Linked DNA regions of Ammoniphilus sp. CFH 90114. The protein of the gene in region 2 interacts with the protein of the main gene of each other region in a pairwise test. Links are inferred from orthologs where the notes say so. Each region holds a gene or a part of one and is shown on either strand. Other genes may lie near its edges.

Evidence for each region. The genes of interacting proteins can lie anywhere in the genome.
Region 1: the proteins of mntR (region 2) and EIZ39_RS03075 interact in binary tests that used the Escherichia coli proteins (3 or more experiments, as listed by UniProt). The link is inferred for Ammoniphilus sp. CFH 90114 from one-to-one orthologs.

What each region holds. Positions count from the first base shown.
Region 1 is NZ_SDLI01000001.1:587,325-592,650, reverse strand. What follows is about bases 6-2,992. They hold EIZ39_RS03075 (methionine ABC transporter ATP-binding protein), read right to left. Parts: upstream 2,020-2,992; coding sequence 991-2,019; downstream 6-990. Other genes in these bases: EIZ39_RS03070 (MetQ/NlpA family ABC transporter substrate-binding protein), read right to left, coding at 2,146-2,976; EIZ39_RS03080 (methionine ABC transporter permease), read right to left, coding at 339-1,001; EIZ39_RS03085 (pyridoxal phosphate-dependent aminotransferase), read right to left, coding at 6-305. Outside these bases: more of EIZ39_RS03085, read right to left, coding at 1-5; RNA chaperone Hfq, read right to left, coding at 3,460-3,693; tRNA (adenosine(37)-N6)-dimethylallyltransferase MiaA, read right to left, coding at 3,742-4,680; EIZ39_RS03055 (class I SAM-dependent methyltransferase), read right to left, coding at 4,694-5,326. UniProt on the Escherichia coli protein: Part of the ABC transporter complex MetNIQ involved in methionine import. Responsible for energy coupling to the transport system. It has also been shown to be involved in formyl-L-methionine transport.
Region 2 is NZ_SDLI01000002.1:342,150-349,986, reverse strand. What follows is about bases 2,937-5,633. They hold mntR (transcriptional regulator MntR), read right to left. Parts: upstream 4,668-5,633; coding sequence 4,206-4,667; downstream 2,937-4,205. Other genes in these bases: splB (spore photoproduct lyase), read left to right, coding at 4,793-5,633; EIZ39_RS06380 (SA1362 family protein), read left to right, coding at 3,799-4,155; EIZ39_RS06385 (DUF1385 domain-containing protein), read left to right, coding at 2,937-3,746. Also shown: EIZ39_RS06405 (M24 family metallopeptidase), read right to left, coding at 1-1,063; aroQ (type II 3-dehydroquinate dehydratase), read right to left, coding at 1,060-1,512; EIZ39_RS06395 (YqhR family membrane protein), read right to left, coding at 1,591-2,070; EIZ39_RS27645 (c-type cytochrome), read right to left, coding at 2,174-2,545; more of EIZ39_RS06385, read left to right, coding at 2,796-2,936; more of splB, read left to right, coding at 5,634-5,860; EIZ39_RS06365 (dynamin family protein), read right to left, coding at 5,893-7,837.

The sequences.
Region 1 (5,326 bases), on a different replicon or contig from region 2:
CCAAAAACGATAGCCACTTCTTGTTCTGGATCCAACTCAACATCGAATTCACTTTTATACCAATGAGCAACCGCTTCTTTCAATTCCCTGCGCCCTTGGAATGGGGGATATTTATGGTGAATAGGATTAGCTACGGCACGTTGCATCTCTTCCACGATATGCTCAGGGGTAGGTAGATCTGGATTTCCTTGACCTAGATTAATTATATCGTGTCCTGCCGCTGCCTCCCTTTGCACCTTCGCGACAAGCGTAGCGAAAAATTGAGTTGGCAAGCCTTTCATAATATCAGCTGATTCAATGTTCATGCTTTCATTCCCCTTACATGATTACTCCATGCCTTAGTTTTTCCGAAGACGTTTCGCAATATAGTTCCCAATGGACTGAACCCCTTGAACAATAATAATTAAGAGAATAACAGTCCAAAGCATAACATCAAGTTCCCATCGCTGATAACCGTAACGAATCGCTAAGTCTCCTAAACCACCCGCACCAATCACCCCTGCCATCGCGGTTGCCCCGATCAAACCGATCGTCGCAATGGTTAAACCTAATGATATTGCTGGTCTAGCTTCTCTGATCATCACACGCCAGATAATCTGTCTTCTGCTTGCTCCCATAGATTTAAAAGCCTCAATAATTCCAGGGTCCACTTCGAGAAGAGCAGATTCCATTAATCTTGCAATGTAGGGAGCCGTATAGACCACAAGAGGTACGATAGCTCCTTTAACACCAATGGCAGTCCCTACGATAAACTTCGTAAATGGGATAATAGCAACCATAAGAATAACAAAAGGCACCGATCTAAGAATATTAATTATGACATTCAAGACATTATAGATCATGACATTCTCAAAAATATGCTTCGGACGAGTAACCACCAATAGAACACCAAGCGGGAGTCCTATTAATGCCGAGATCGATAAAGCGTAAAATACCATCCACCAAGTTTCAATTAAGGATTGAATATATAGATCGCTTCGATCAAATAAACTAGTCAACATCCTGCAGCACCTCCACACTCAAGCCTTCACTTTGCAAGTACTCCATTCCTTGTTGAATTACACTCGCTTCACCTGTTAGCTTCAAGATGAGACTTCCAAAGGTGGTTTCCTTAATTTGTGTTATATTCCCAAACAAGATATTGGGACGAAGCGGAAAACGGGTAGCCAGTTCAGCAAAGACAGGTTCTGTTGTTGTTTCACCGACAAAAGAGACACGGATGATTTCCCCATTTGCCCTTTCGTTTTTAAACTTAAGTTGAAGATTTTGAGGTAAATTAATGTCAAAAACATTTTTAATGAAGTTTTTGGTCGTTTGGGTTTTAGGTTGTGAAAATATCTCTAATACACTTCCCTGCTCTACAACCTGCCCATTTTCCATAACCGCCACATGATCACAAATTTTCTTAATGACATGCATTTCATGGGTAATCAACATAATTGTGATTTGAAATTTCTTATTGATATCCAATAGTAAATCCAAAATAGAGTCAGTAGTCTGGGGATCTAGGGCAGAGGTTGCTTCATCACAAAGAAGGATTTCTGGATCATTAGCTAATGCTCGAGCAATCGCTACTCTTTGCTTTTGCCCCCCTGATAATTGTGATGGATAAGAAGCCCCTTTATCTGACAATCCGACTAAACCTAATAATTCATTAACTTTCTTTTCGATTATATGCTTTGGCGTATTAGCTAACTCAAGAGGGGCTGCAATATTTTCAAACACCGTACTAGATGAAAGTAAATTAAAGTGCTGAAAGATCATTCCTATTTTCCGCCTTGCCTCACGTAGGTTGCGCTCAGATAGATTTGTCATTTCAACCCCATTTACCATGACAGATCCTGAACTAGGCGTCTCCAAGAGATTAACACAACGGATCAAGCTGCTTTTTCCGGCACCACTAAACCCAATAACTCCGAAGATTTCACCCTTCTTTATCTCTAGGCTAACGTTCTTAACCGCCTCTACATTGCGTCCATTTTGTTCATATGTTTTATATAAATTTTTGATAACAATCATTGAGTACCCAACCTCCAAACATCTTTGCTCATAGACCAAACAAAAAGAAGGACCCCCTGTTGGAGGTCTTCTCTTCCCTTTTCAAAAGCATCTCCTAATCCTCTTTTTTCCTGCATACAAGGAAAACTACCAGGATGGTACAACAGATCCTTGGAAATGCTCTTCTATAAACTTCTTAACTTCGTCAGAGTGATAAGCTTTTACAAGCTTTTGAAATTCTGGACGATCTTTATCAGCTGTACGTACGGCAATAAGATTTACCCACGGAGAATCACTAGGCTCAATAAAGATGGAATCCTTCGTTGGAACATATCCATGCTCCATCGCAAAGTTCGTATTGATTGCTGCTACCGCAAGATCATCAAGAGCCTTAGGAATAAATGCAGCTTCTAGTTCTTTAAACTTCAAGTTCTTAGGATTCTCAGCAATATCGTGAATCGTAGCTTTAACTCCTACCCCTTCCTTCAACTTAATTAAGCCTGCTTCCTCAAACAGTTGAAGTGCTCTTGCTCCATTCGTTGGGTCGTTTGGTAATCCTACTTGTGCCCCATCTTCTAGTTCACTGACATCTTTAATTTTAGTAGAGTAAAGTCCCATTGGGAAGTTAATGTTGTTAGCTAGTTTTACAAGATCTAAGTTATGATCTGCCTTGAATCTTTCCAAGTAAGGCTCATGCTGGAAACTATTAGCATCCAATTCCCCTTCTGCTAATACCTTATTTGGTTGCACATAATCGTTAAAGGCAACAATTTCAATTTCAAGGCCATCTTTTGCTGCTACCTCTTTTACTTTTTCCATTACTTCTTCGTGAGGACCAGCAGTTACCCCTACTTTAATCTTGGTAACTTGGTCTCCACCGCCACTAGCTTGACTTGGCTGATCGGAAGAACTTCCACACCCCGCAAGAAGTGATACTGCTAAAATAGAAGTTGTTAACACCTTTGTCCACTTTTTCATTTTCTAATACTCCCCTTCATATGTGTATTCGTGTTAAGGAGAGCGAACCTTTTTACTGTCAGCTACCAGGGCCCTTGGTTGTTTGACAAATAAAAAACCTCTTCGCTCAGAGAAGAGGTTTGACGTGTAGTAGTCACGGTCACGCTCTTATCTGTCAGGACAATTCGTCCTGTGGAATTGGCACAGCATCTTCTCTTTGAAGATCCGCTGCCGGGTTTCATCGGGCCAGTCCCTCCACCTCTCTGGATAAGAAAACAATTCCGATTGGAATTGTTTTATTTAATTGTTACTCTTACTCTACCATCCGACTCCATTGTTGTCAACATTATCTTTCGATCTGTTGAAAAATGCCGAATGTGAAGAAGTTAACGATATTGAGAATATTACGTTTTACTCATTATGTCAACGAAAAAAGATGAAGTCTTTATAATTTGAACAATCTGAGTAAATGAAAAAAGCCGGAGTTCTACTCCGACTTAAGGCTTACTCTTGATTATCAGGCATCAAAGATACAGGACGTTGTGGAAGGAAAGTCGAGATGGCGTGCTTATAGACTAATTGTTGCTTGCCATCGCTATCAATCACGATTGTAAAATTATCAAATGCACGAATGAGACCTCTCAATTGGAATCCGTTCACTAAATATATGGTAACGGGAACATTTTCCTTTCTTAAGTGGTTAAGAAACGTATCCTGAATGTTGATGGAATTTGCCATTGGGGGTTTACCTCCTCTATTTATATCTTAACAGTTATATTCGTTATCTTACCTAATCTTTCCTGCTACAAAGCTTCGAATATTTTCGACAAGCTCAGCTCTATCCCCAGGTTCTGTCATATCGAGCCAGTTGATATCTTTCATAGACCTAAACCAAGTCAATTGACGCTTAGCAAAATTACGGCTATTCTTTTTAATTCGTTCAATCGCTTCATCTAGCGATGTTTTACCATGTAAGTAATCTATGACCTCTTTATAACCAATTCCTTGCAGTGAAGGTATACTGCTATCATATCCTTGATCCAGCAATCTCTGAACTTCAGCCACAAGGCCTTGACTAATCATCAAGTCCACTCTCATATTTATTCTCTCATAGAGAAGTGTGCGTTCCATAGTCAATCCCAGAAGACAGAGCTGATAGGGGGATTCGGAAGAACGCTGTTGATATTCGGCCATCGGCTTACCCGTTAATTCATAGATTTCAAGGGCACGGATAACTCTTTTTACATCATTTTGATGCAATCGCTTAGCTGTAATTGGATCAATGGCCTGCAAGCGCTGATGGAGTGCTTCCTTCCCATGGAGTTCCGTATACTCTTCTAAGGCTGTACGCAAGGATAGGTCCTTCTGCGCTTCTGAGAACTTGTACTCATAGATGACGGACTGGATATACAGCCCTGTTCCTCCCACGATCATAGGAAGCTTACCCCTCAGATTGATTTCCGTAATGAGCTGGCGTGACTGATGCTGAAAATCAGCAACCGAGAAATCTTTATCCGGCTCAAGGATATCAATCAAATAATGAGGAACCGAATCCATCTCAGCTTCTGTAATCTTGGCTGTTCCGATATCCATTCCCTTATAAACCTGCATGGAATCCCCCGAGATGATCTCACCATCTAGCGCCTTAGCCAGATCGATACTTAAGGACGTTTTCCCCACTGCAGTCGGACCTACAATCACGAGGAGTTTCTCTTTATTACTCATGTCTTATTCTCCTTCAAACCTCGAGGATGCCATAGGCGACTTCCTTGTTCTCGTTGTAGATCATGGTAAATCCCAAGCGATCGAATTCTCGGCTATCCCTTCGCTCCTTAAGAACTACGCGACGCCTGGCCACCCGAACGGCTTCCTGAATGGCGGTCGTTTCAAGAGGGGATGGGTTAGCAAAGCCGCGAAGTACCTGCAGAGAGGTCGATTCAGCAATACTTTGGCGAAACATCGGATCAAAGTATACAACATCAAAACTCTTGCTAGGCAAGCGCTGCAATACCTCTAAATGATGCTTGGCTATTACTTCAATCCTTCTTGCCGCTTCATCCAATTCCTTAAATAGTTCAAGCTCTTTTAGCCCTTCTTCGACAAGGAGAGCGATCATAGGCTCTGACTCAATTCCTACGACTCTTCCTGTCTCTCCTACCACAAAGGAAGCAACAAGACTATCCGCTCCAAGACCCATCGTGCAATCTAACATAGAATCCCCTGATTGCAACTGACATGTTTGAATCATTATATCATTATCGCCGCCTAACAAGCGCTTTATACGAATGGCAGACATCCCAGGATGAAAAAAAAATGGACGTTCATTTCCTTCTGCATACCACTGAATCCTATCCTTTGAAACAACAAGGAA
Region 2 (7,837 bases):
TAATAAGCTCTTTCGTTGATTGAGTAATGATCTCACAACCATTCTCCGTGATGAGGATATCATCCTCAATCCGCACTCCACCTAGCTGGGAAAGATAAATACCTGGTTCAACAGTCACTACCATGCCCGGTTTAAGTACAACATCACTTTTAGATGATAACCCAGGACCCTCATGGACTTCAAGTCCTATTCCGTGACCAGTGCTATGCCCGAAGCATTCACCATAACCAGCTTCCGTAATCACTTCTCGAGTTAAGGCATCCGCTTCTTTGCCAGTAAGACCTGGCCTGATTTCAGTAACCCCTCTCAACTGGGCTTTTAAGACTGTCTCATAAATTTCCCTAAGCTTCTCATTAGGCTCACCAACTGCAACGGTTCTCGTCAAGTCTGATATATAACCATTGTAATAAGCTCCAAAATCCATCGTCACAAGTTCCCCGGATTGAATTACTTTATCGCTAGCCACTCCGTGTGGTAAAGCGCCCCTCTGTCCAGAAGCAACAATGATATCAAAGGAAGAGGATTTTGCTCCTAGTTTGCGCATATAAAACTCGATTTCTAGGGCTACATCGCGTTCAGACACACCAGGCTTAATAAATCCAAGAATATGCTTGAAGGTATTGTCTGCCATCTGGCACGCTTGTTTGATTACGGCAATTTCGTCTGCAGATTTGATCATTCGGAGTTCCTCAACAATCCCCTGAGTCCCGATCCAATCCCCGTTGGCTCCGCAAGCTTGTAGTCCCTCATACAAAGCATAAGAGACATACTGCTTTTCGAAACCAATCTTGGATGGTTGAGTGATTTGCAATTGTTTTCCAACCTCTTCAAGCAAAGTTCCTTGATGACGAATCACTTCAAAATCTGGAGCCTGATCAGCCGCTTGGTCTTCATAACGAAAATCAGTGAGCAACAGAGCCTTATCTAAGGTAATGAGCAAGTAACCTGCACTACCGGTAAAGCCACTTAGGTATCTCCGGTTCAATAGACTTGTGATGAGTAGGCTATCTAGCCCTTGCTTCTCCATCTTTTCTCTTAATTGCCATAATCGATTCTTCATCATGTGTGGTCACCTCCGGTTACATGATCGTATAGAGCTGTTAATGCTAATTCATACCCTTTAGTACCCAACCCTACAATCTGTCCAATAACCACAGGTGAAATGACGGAATGGTGACGGAATTCTTCTCTCTTATGAACATTGGAAATATGGACCTCAATAACCGGCATATTAACGGCCGCAATTGCATCTCTTATGGCATAACTATAATGGGTGAAGGCCCCAGGATTAATAATGATACCGTCCAAAGTTTGGAAGGCTTCATGGATTCTATCAATAATTTCTCCTTCATGATTCGATTGGAAAAATCGAAGCCTGCAATCTTGGAGTCCTTCCGCTTGTTTTACTAAGCGCTGCTCTACATCCCCTAACGTCTCGTATCCATAGACACTCGGTTCTCTTCGGCCCAGCATATTCAGATTAGGCCCATTAATAATAAGAAAGGTTGGCATATTGGATAACCTCCTATAAATTGGAGATTCTAGTTCTTTTACTTTGCCAATTTTATCACAAGCCTTACCATTTGAATACTACCTTGCCGCTCCTTCTTTACTTGCAAACTCGGTGGATAGAGAAAATCCAACGAATAATCCCCAGAGGATAAATAAGCATAACTCCGTGGTAAATGTATTCATTCCCAACACATGAATCGGCTTATTAGTGAAACCGATTAATGGATTCAAAACATAATAAAAAAAACCGAAACCTCCTACTCCAAGGCCAATGCCTATCCATGGAGAATAGAACCTAGCTAAGGTAAAAACATAGGCTAGAGCCACTAAAATAGAAAGTACGGTTGCAAACCCAACACCTGTAAACTGGGCTAACGGTCGATCCACCAACTCGGGCTGGAAAAAAGGGGTCACAAATAAGGAAGGTCCTACCTTCGTGAAATTCATAAAGTAGGCAACATAGCCAAGCATCGTCCAAAAGGCGCCCCCAATTCCCCCAATAATCATTGCGGCTTTAATCTTACGCATTTTGACATCTTGCATACTTTCTTCTTTCATAAGTTAAACCCCCGTTAATTAGTCGCTCCTAGTATACCCCTTCGTCCCCAGTAAAAAACAAAAACCAGAATGCAGACATCCATTCTGGTTTTTGAAAAAATGATTATTTGTGCTCGGCTAACCAAGCCGCAACGAGTTCAGCATCGGCACCTTGGAGCATCTTTGGAGGCATGCCACCTTGACCATTATTGATAATACCAAGTATTTGCTCCTCGGACAGTTTAGCCCCAACCTGTTTAAGGGCAGGTCCTGCGCCACCGGACAGATCGGCGCCGTGACAAGCTGCACATCCTTGGTTATATTTCGCCTCAGCAGCTGTTGCATCCACCGTACCACCGCCGCCAGCTGCCGGTTGTTGCTGCTCTGCAGGAGCAGGTGCAGGTGCTGGGGCTGCTTGATCACCGCCTCCACCACCACAGGCTGCTAATGCGGCGATAAGAGTGGTACTTAATGCTATCGAAACAATACGCTTCATTTCTTCACCCCCTCCATCTCTCATATTACTTATCATTACCTCCTTTATTCAAGTACAACCGGTAAATGTTGCTAATTGTTCACATTTTATTTAATTCTGGACTGTAGGTACGTTAAATAGCAAAATCTTACAGAATATCGGGTTTAACCCACTGGAAATCCAAGCCCACGATGATGTAAAATAGAAGAAATACACTATTCTCTCCTTTTTATTTTCGAATGGGGATACAGCTAGGAAAGGAAGATAAACCTTGTCACAACAAAAACCGATAGCCTATGGAGGTCAAGCCGTTGTCGAAGGGGTCATGTTTGGCGGCCGCAAGGTCATCGTGACGGCCATCCGAAGAAATGATGATACCATCGAATATTTTGAAGAGGAAAGAAAAGCAAACCCTGTCTTAAACAAATTTAAGAAAATACCTTTTGTCCGAGGAATTGTCGGGTTAATTGAAGCAAGTGCCAATGGTTCCAAACACCTTAACTTCTCTACGGAGAGATATGACGTCACCCCTGGGGAAGAGCAACTAGAAGAGGATAAGGACTCATCCTGGAATTTAACCATGATCCTTGGGGTAGCCGTAGTCGGTGTTCTCTCGTTTATCTTTGGTAAGCTCATCTTTACCATTGCACCAGCCGTTTTAGCGGATGTCCTGTTTACTCGCTGGGTCACCAACAACATTTTACAGAATCTTATAGAAGGTGTAATTAAGATCCTCCTTTTATTAGCGTATCTATTCGCCATATCCCAAACTCCATTGATAAAGAGATTGTTTCAGTACCATGGCGCAGAACATAAAGTGATTAATACGTATGAGGCAGGAGTGCCACTAACCGTAGATAATGTCCAGGGGTTTTCAAGACTTCACTACCGATGCGGTAGCAGCTTTATTATTTTCACCGTTATCGTAGGTGTCGTTATCTACTCCTTCTTCCAGTATGACACGTTATGGGAAAGGATATATCAGCGAATTCTTCTTCTTCCTGTGGTCATCGGGGTATCCTATGAAGTTTTACAATTCAGCAACAAGCTCCGTGATGTTCCTTTGCTTAGGATCTTAGGATATCCAGGACTTTGGCTGCAGAAGCTGACAACAAAGGAACCGGAAGATAAGCAAGTAGAAGTTGCGATCGCTTCCTTTGAGAAGATGATAGAGATGGACAGAGGAGCAGAATTCAATAAACAAGTCGCTACAACAGGTTAAGTTAGATAAGGAGATACTTTCGTCCCATATAGTGAAAATGAGGTGAGACTCTTTGACCAATAACACCAAGTTGTTTTTCATTGTATTATTCTCATTAGCTGCCATTGGTTTAGTCAAGGTACTTAAAACTAACCCAATGATGCTCTTTATCAGCATAGCCTTTTCGATTGGGATTATCTTTCTCCTGGGTCGCTTCATGGGTGGTGGAAGGCGATCTACCGATAAAGGATACCAAAAGGCACTAAAGACCCAAAAGAAAAAAGGCGGGAAACTAAGCCCTACCGAGATTCAGAAGCTCACTCGATTGAAGAAAACTTCCCGTTCTCGTGAGATCCCTTTCAAGGTCATTGAAGGAAATAAGAAAGGGAAATCGCAGAAGGACAAAGAGAATCAGAGTCACTTTCACTAACTTATTTATAAAAAGCTAAAGGACCTATCGCATCATGATAGGTCCTTTTGTTAATTCGAAGTTTCCTTCGTTTCATCTTTTTTCTCTTGTTCCATTTGCTCATCCATATCCTTCAAGCGCTGTAAATCCCTTAATCTTGAAGGGTCTTCATTAAAGTAATGAACTAGGTATTCAATACAAGTAATTGCATCCCAACTCAGATGATGTTCAATCCCTTCCACATCATCATAGATCTGTTCCTGCGAAACTCCGATCATTTCCAAAAAGTTCTCCAATAAGGTATGACGATCAACCAACCGCTTGCCGACCTTTTTCCCTTTGGCAGTCAAAACAAGCCCGCGGTATTTCTCATAAACGAGATATTTGTTGTGATCAAGCTTCTGGACCATTTTGGTGACGGAGGAAGGATGTACGGAAAGAGCTTCAGCTATATCAGATACTCGGGCGTATCCTTTTTCCTCGATGAGCGTATAAATCTTCTCCAAATAGTCTTCCATACTAGGAGTTGGCATATATATCCCCCCATTCATCCTCTACGTCCATAATCACATAACAACAATATTACCTTAAGTTGCTATGGTGAGGCAAGTGAATTTAAGTGGCTTATACGAAATAATAAGCCTGAGGTGAGAAAATCATGGCGACACTAACCCTAGAAAGAAAAACCCAGCATGTAAACAAGCCTTTTGAGCCAGATGTCGTCTTCTTTGAGCCTCAAGCTCTTGAGTATCCGTTGGGTAAGGAGCTCATGAATCGGTTTAAAGGATCGAATACCCCGATCCAGATGACGACTTCCCATAACCAAGTCCGAGGAATTCAAGGAGAATCGGGTTCACCGGAATGGTATCGAAACGCGAAACGGACACTAGTTGTGGGAGTAAAAAGATCCCTGAAATTTGAACCCTCCAAGCCATCAGCAGAATACGCTATACCGCTAGCTACGGGTTGTATGGCTCATTGCCATTATTGCTATTTGAACACGAATGTAGGAACCAAACCCTACATCCGAGTGTATGTGAATCTAGAGGAAATCTACGGGCAAGCAGAAAAATATATGAGAGAACGTGCTCCCGAAATCACCCGATTCGAAGCCGCATGTACCTCAGATCCGGTAGGGATTGAACATATTACAGGGTCATTAAAAAGAACGATCGAGTATTTTGGTCAACAGGAATTAGGACGTCTACGATTTGTTACTAAATTTGCCAATGTAGACTCCTTGCTCGACGCGAAACACAATGGTCATACTCGATTTCGTTTTAGTATTAATGCCGATTATGTGATTCGAAATTTTGAACCTGCTACCTCTTCTTTCTTGGATCGAATCGAAGCCGCTAAGAAGGTGGCTGAAGCAGGATATCCGTTAGGCTTTATTGCCGCCCCTCTCTATCGGTTTGACGGATGGAAAGAAGGGTACGAAGATCTTTTTGAACTACTGGCTCGTGCCTTGCCTTCATCAGCTACAAAAGACTTAACGTTTGAACTGATTCAACATCGGTTTACTAAGGTTGCTAAAAATCTGATCTTAGCACGTTATCCAAAAACCAAATTAGAAATGGACGAAACCAAACGCCAATATAAATGGGGAAAGTACGGACGAGGAAAGTACGTGTATAAGAAGGATGAAGCAGCTGAACTTCAGATGCATCTAGAAAGGCTCGTCCATTCCTATTTTCCTCAAGCTGAAATTAGTTATTTCACTTAATACAAAAGGCGACCAATATGGCCGCCTTTTTATTAATTGGACTGTAAAATTTCGAGCTCCTGAAAAACCGACTCCAAGTAATCGATATCCACTTTGTCCTCTAAAGCACTAAACAGTCCTGCATAGTGTTCCTCTAGCTGCTCTAAGAGCTGCTTTTTCTTTTCCACCGTGTTTTCCTCAAACTGATCGTGGTAGTATTGCTTCATTTTGGATCCACACTGTTGCAAGTAAGTGGTGACAGGTTCTGAAGCCCATTCCTCTAGGCTCTCTCGCATCTTATCCCTGCCTCCCTGTTCGAAAAATTGCTTATGAGATTTAAATTGTGAAAGAATCTTGCGAATAGATGAACCATCGTAATCCAGATCTTCTGGGAATTCAGGTACAGCTAATGAATAAGACTGATATGGGATTTCTAACACAGCTTGAAGTTCTTTTTGCATGTCCTCTATGATCTGAGAAGTTAATTGATTTAATGTTTTCTCTAAGCGTAAAGAAGTTGCCCGAAGTTCCTGGCCCAAAGAAAAAACGATATTGCGGATCATCTCGTCAAAACATTGCTGCAGGATAGCCTTATTATCTCTTCCCTTTTCTTCCTTGATGACGGCTGGATTAAAGGATAAGCTGTACCAATCATTAAATCCATAGAACAAACGCTGTTTAACATAGAAGAGCAGTTCCTCAACTTCCTTCTCCACTGATCCTTTTTCCCGGTCATAATTAAAGGAACTTACCGTACTTTCATCCTTATCTTTGGCCTCGAGATACTGTGACCTTTTACGCGTCTTCACTTCTTCCCCTTCTTTGGCTGACTCAATAAATGAACGAAGAGTCGCACTTGAACGGTTCATCTCTCCTAACGCCGATTGAATGGCAACTTCGGTTAGCTCCTCAATCGTAAAACGAATAAAGTCTTGCTCAAAGGCTTCGAATCCGGAGAAAGCAAGGGCTTCCGCCGGGGGCATAAGGCGTTCGGCCGATTGCGTTCTCTCCCTGTAGACTCTCTCCGCGGAATCCGACAACTTACCTTCCCCTAGCATTCTGGCAAGAAGTGCCGTCTGGCTTGAAACAGGATATAATCGCGGGTTGCGAATCCCGCATGTAAGGAGGTTATCTTTTACGTGCTGAACTACCCCTTGCAATTCGTCCTTAGAACGGGCCAGATCGGCAGCATTCACTAAGAAGAACATCTTATCCATCTCAAAAGTATCTTTGACTCTTCCGAGCTGCTGTAGGAACTCTCGGTCTGCGTGGGAGAAAGCATGATTATAGTAAGTCACAAATAACACCGCATCAGCATTCTTGATATAATCAAAAGCAACCCCCGTATGGCGTGCATTGATGGAATCAGCTCCAGGGGTATCTACAAGGGAAATTCCTTGATCCGTTAAAGGGCAAGAATAGTAGAGCTCAATCCACTCTACAAAACAAGCTTTGTCCTCTTGCGCAACCAATTCCTTAAATTCGTCCATTCCAACTAGAACCTCTTGATCATATTGACCTTCCATGGCAGTAAGACCCCTCTTAACAGCCGCTAAAAAGGAATAATGCGGTTTAGCTGTAGGCAGAATCTCATCTATATTGATGCGATCAATCTTAGACACAGCTTCTTCAATGGAGCTCGCTTGAATCCGGAAGATCGCCAGAGAATGCAACACGTCTTTCGTCATATCTTGCTCACTCTTGATCTTGACGCGGACAGTTCCATGCGGGAACTTACCATTAGGCGGCAATATCTTATTGATCGTGGCTGTTGTCGGATTCGGTGAGACGGGCAATATCATATCCCCCATCATAGCATTGGCAAAAGAAGATTTCCCTGCACTAAACGCTCCAAACAAAGCTACTGTAAATAAGTTTTGCTCTAGTCGATCGGCACGCTGTACCATATTCTTGGCAGCGAGAGCCTGCCCCTTAAGACTTTCTACAAGGTTGGCTGCTTTGCGAAGCCTCGCGGCAGTGGATACCAGCTTAGATTTG